One region of the Pelorhabdus sp. sgz311002 genome, then DNA from elsewhere that is predicted to be linked to it. Evidence: riboswitches for the same ligand, from Rfam matches in the RefSeq annotation. Region 1 holds a riboswitch; the other holds the start of a gene.

Region 1 (2,398 bases):
ATGAATCGCTGTTGTCACTAAGTAGCCATAAGGACCTGTGATCATACGACCGCACTCCATAGCAATCTTTAATGGTGCTAAGCCGTTCGCTACGATTTTAGCTTCATAAGCCTTTTTCACTTCCTGGCCTAAATATTCTAAATCGATCGCCTGCTGTTCCGGTTTATAAGGAATCCCGACACCGCCGCCTAAATTAACAAACTCAAGGGAAATGCCCAATTTTTCTTTTAGTTCGACAGCTAAGTCAAACATCATATTCGCTGTACCAATCAAGCCAGACGGATCTAATTCATTTGAGCAAACCATCGTATGAAGGCCAAACCGTTTTACGCCTTTTTCCTGCATGCGTTTATAGGCTGTAAACAGCTGTTCTTTCGTCAAGCCATATTTCGCTTCTTCGGGATAACCGATAATGGTATTACCGCCGCTTTCCATAAGCGGTCCCGGATTGTAACGAAAACAAATGATTTCAGGAATTGATGCTACTTTTTCTAAAAAGTCAATATGAGTAATATCATCAAGATTAATAATAGCGCCAAGTTCACGAGCTTTGCGAAATTCCGCCGGCGGCGTATCATTAGAGGTGAAAATAATGTCTTCGCCTGATAAACCAACGCGTTCTGATAAAACAAGCTCAGCCATAGAGCTGCAGTCGGCGCCAACGCCTTCTTCTTTTAAAAGAGCCATAATATGGGGATTCGGCGCCGCTTTGACGGCAAAGTATTCTTTAAAAGCTGGGGCCCAGGAAAAGGCCTGTAAAAATCGACGTACATTGGCGCGAATCGCCGCTTCATCATAAATGTGAAAAGGCGTAGGATACTGATTTACAATCGCTTCTAGTTGTTCGCGAGAAAAGGGCAGTGTTTTTTCTGACATGAATGATCCTCCTAGCGGGATATACCCAAAATAATATAGCGGTCGCTGAGAACTCCCCGCAACCGCCTAGTATAAACTTAAGCTTTGCAAGATAGCACTCCATCCGGTCTTGGATGACAGTTTGACTCCTCTTCAAAGCCAAACCAGCAAAAACCCCAGCCAGGGATTTTCACTTCGGCGGAAATGCCTTTCTGCTCCGTCATCGCCGGCCCGCTCAAAAGCATACTCTTCATTTTCCGCTCCTCTATCATAGCATCATTATTGAATTGTTTTGGCCCTAGTATAAGTTCTTTTACCTCATACTGTCAACTCTTTTTCCGTATTTTTTCATCGAAAGGTTACATTTATTTGCTATCCGAGCCTTTTTTGTCTTCCCAATAGTCAATGGATGTCTTTTCGCCATCACTAATAAAATGATGCTCTACCATAAAATTTAGTAAACCAGCCATGGTTTCGCGGCTTAAAACATGCTCTAGACGACAGGCGTCTTCTTCGGCAACAGCGGGAGCCACGCCCAGCGTATCTTTTAAAAAGCTGGTAAGAATCTTATGGCGATTGGCAATACATAATGCCAGCTCGGCGCCACGTTCGGTAAGACGAATCGGCTTATAAGGCAAATAGAAAATCAAGCCGTGCTTGGCTAAATTTTGCAACGCACCTGTTACGCTGGCCATTCGAACTTTCATCTTTACAGCAATATCTTTAACACGAACCTCTTGGCCATCTAGGCCTAGCCCGTAAATGGTTTCCAAATAATTCTCCATACTAGGAGTCAGTGCCAATTTCACAGAGCTCTCTCCCATCTTTATATAGCTGATAATCATTCTCTCTTTAAACATATTTCTTTATTATAGGCAGAAATAGTACCACTGTCAAAGGAAAAGGTAAAATCAAATGAAGTTGATAGCTTGCAAAAAAACAAGAAAAAAGAAAATATTTTTGTATATTTCCCATTAATAATCCGAGAAAAACAAATTTGACCTTTTGGCTAATTAGACTTTTACTGACCTTTAGTTTATACTAAAGCCATAAAGAAAAAGCAATCAATTAAGGAGGTTGATCTTATGTTTGACATGGTTCCTTTCAAAAAAACAGCAATGCCAACAAAACGCGGCGACTATTTCAGCAATTTCCTTGACAACTTCTTTGATGAAGATTTCTTTGCTCCCTTCAATCAATTTGGCACTTCCTTCCGAGTTGACTTAAAGGAAACGCCAGAAGCTTATCAGATCGAAGCCGATCTTCCCGGTATCGACAAAGAAGCAATCCAGCTTGAATACAAAGATCATTATCTGACAATCGCTGCCAACCGGGCTGAAAAAGTCGAAGAAAACCACGATGGCTATGTCCGTCGCGAAAGAAAGTTTGGTCAATTTCAACGAAGTTTCTATATTGATAATGTGGTAGAGAATGAGATTAGCGCCGAATTTAAAAATGGCGTTCTCTTCGTAATTTTACCGAAAAAAGAAAAAGTTACAGCTCCGTCTCATCAAATTCCCATTAAATAAAGCGGTCCCTCTCA
Region 2 (2,398 bases), on a different contig from region 1:
GTAACGATGGTTGTTGCTTCATTTGAACAGAAAAACCAGGCAGAACAGGCTGTAAATCAGCTTCGTCAACAAGGATTTACGACAGAAGAAATTAACATTGTGGCTAAACAGCAAGCCGAAGGCGCCGAATCGACTGATTTTTATAATGACGATGTAACGGACGGGGCTTTGGCTGGCGGTACGCTTGGCGGCATTGGCGGGTTGCTAGTTGGCGCAGGCGCCTTGGCAATTCCCGGTATTGGTCCGATTGCCGCTGCCGGTCCGATTGCGGCAGCTCTAAGTGGTGCTGTAGCTGGCGGGATTGCTGGCGGTTTAATTGATTATGGTATTCCGGCAGAAGCCAGCAAAGATTATGAAGAAAAGATTACGCAAGGGAAAATTTTGGCTATGGTTCGTACTACGGGAACTAAAATATCACAAGCAAGCTCGATTTTTACACAAAATGGGGCTAGTGAGGTGAATACTCACGCGATTGGTCAATCGTGATACGCTGTTAATAAATTTGATAAAGACAAAAAAGTTGGTAATTTTCATTGACAGCTATTAGGAGAATGGTGTAAACTGTTACTAATTTCATATTTGTGAATCTTTATGATATAGAGGTGCAGGTAACAAGAGTACTTTCAGGAAGAGTAGCGTTGATGATCTGGAAGAAAAGGGTTAACTGCCGAAGTATAAGTAACTGCTAGGTTATTATACTGGTTTTGTGCCAAATAGGTATAAGACTGTCACCAATGATAAGCTTGGTGGAGCGCTATCTCATTTGATGTAAGAAGAAAACCTTTGAAGGAATTTACTTTTTACTTCTATGCGCTTCTAGAATTATCAGCCGGTGAATTGAAAGCCGGCTGTTTTTATTTTGATTTTATTTTAGGAGGTTTCATCATGGAGAAGATTACCGTATTAGTCAGCGGCGCTTGCGGCCGCATGGGCCAAGAGGTTGTAAAGGCTGTTGTGAGAGATGAATCTTTGGAATTGGTCGGAGCAGTCGATAAACATCATGCAGGCAAAGATATTGGTGAAATTGTAGGTTTAGGAAAGCTCAATGTCCCCATTGTTGCCGATTTAGCCGAAGCTTTGCAGCAAGGGAAAGCTTCCGTTATGGTTGATTTTACGAACCCTGACGCCGTGATGCCCAATATTCGTTTGGCTTTGAATAATGGGGTTGCACCTGTTGTTGGGACAACAGGATTTTCTACTGATGATGTACAGGAAGTACGCGCGCTTTGCAAAAAAACAGGTGTGAATGCTTTGATAGCACCAAACTTTGCGATTGGCGCCATTTTACTTATGAAGCTTTCGGTGCAGGCGGCGAAATATATGCCTCATGTAGAAATTATTGAACTACACCATGATCAGAAACTGGATGCTCCTTCAGGTACAGCGCTTCGCACTGCTGAGCTGATTGCTGAAGTCAGAGGAGAAATGAAACAAGGTCACCCCAATGAGGTAGAGAAAATTCCTGGTAGCCGCGGCGGTCAGCTTGCGGGAATTCCGTTGCACAGTGTTCGCTTGCCAGGCTATGTAGCTCATCAGGAAGTTATTTTCGGCGGTTTAGGGCAAACCTTGACGCTGCGACACGATAGTATTTCACGCGAGTCTTTTATGCCTGGCGTTACGTTGGCTTGTAAGAAAGTGCTTACTACATCTGGCTTAACTTTTGGCTTAGAAAATATTTTGGACTAATTCTTATCAAATAATTCTAAATTTTTATGAGTTGGAGTGTGGATATGATGAAAAAACCAAATGTTGCTATTTTAGGAGCTACAGGTGCCGTCGGTAAAGAGTTTTTAACGCTGATTGAAGAACGTAAATTTCCATTTAATGAATTAAAATTGTTGGCCTCCAAACGTTCAGCCGGTACGAAAATTGATTTTATGGGGAAAACTTATATTGTGGAAGAAGCAACGGAAGATTCCTTTAAAGGGATTGATATTGCTCTTTTTGCCGGTGGTTCAGCCAGCAAAACTTTTGCGCCTGCTGCGGTAAAAAGCGGTGCCGTTGTGATTGATAATTCCAGTGCTTTCCGTATGGATCCTGAGGTTCCTTTAATTGTGCCGGAAGTGAATCCTGAAGCGATTAAAGAACATAAAGGTATTATTGCCAATCCGAATTGCTCAACGATCATCATGCTTATGGCTTTAAAACCAATTTATGACCGCGTGAAAATTAAACGGATTGTTGTTTCTACCTATCAAGCCGTATCTGGTGCTGGTAAAGAAGGCATCGAAGAATTAACGAATCAGGTGGAAGCTGTCATGAATCATCGTTCGGTTGAAGCGAATATTTTGCCTAGCGCTTCCTTACCAAAGCATTACCAGATTGCTTTTAATTTACTGCCACAGATTGATGTTTTTGTGGAAGACGGCTATACCAAAGAAGAAATGAAAATGGTACA

What was found. A riboswitch is a leader RNA that binds a small molecule or an ion and turns the genes downstream of it on or off. The one in region 1 is predicted to bind lysine.
Region 2: another riboswitch for lysine. It lies ahead of dapB (4-hydroxy-tetrahydrodipicolinate reductase); the one in region 1 lies ahead of AC0NJP_RS10695 (diaminopimelate decarboxylase family protein).

The regions. Positions count from the first base shown of each region.
Region 1 covers NZ_JBWBCL010000006.1:49,902-52,299, forward strand. The annotation lists gene AC0NJP_RS10695 (diaminopimelate decarboxylase family protein) at 1-876, opposite strand, end outside; lysine riboswitch at 961-1,131, opposite strand; gene AC0NJP_RS10700 (metal-dependent transcriptional regulator) at 1,221-1,664, opposite strand; gene hsp18 (heat shock protein Hsp18) at 1,941-2,384, shown strand.
Region 2 covers NZ_JBWBCL010000001.1:701,626-704,023, reverse strand. The annotation lists gene AC0NJP_RS03570 (general stress protein) at 1-486, shown strand, start outside; lysine riboswitch at 590-765, shown strand; gene dapB (4-hydroxy-tetrahydrodipicolinate reductase) at 886-1,686, shown strand; gene AC0NJP_RS03560 (aspartate-semialdehyde dehydrogenase) at 1,734-2,398, shown strand, end outside.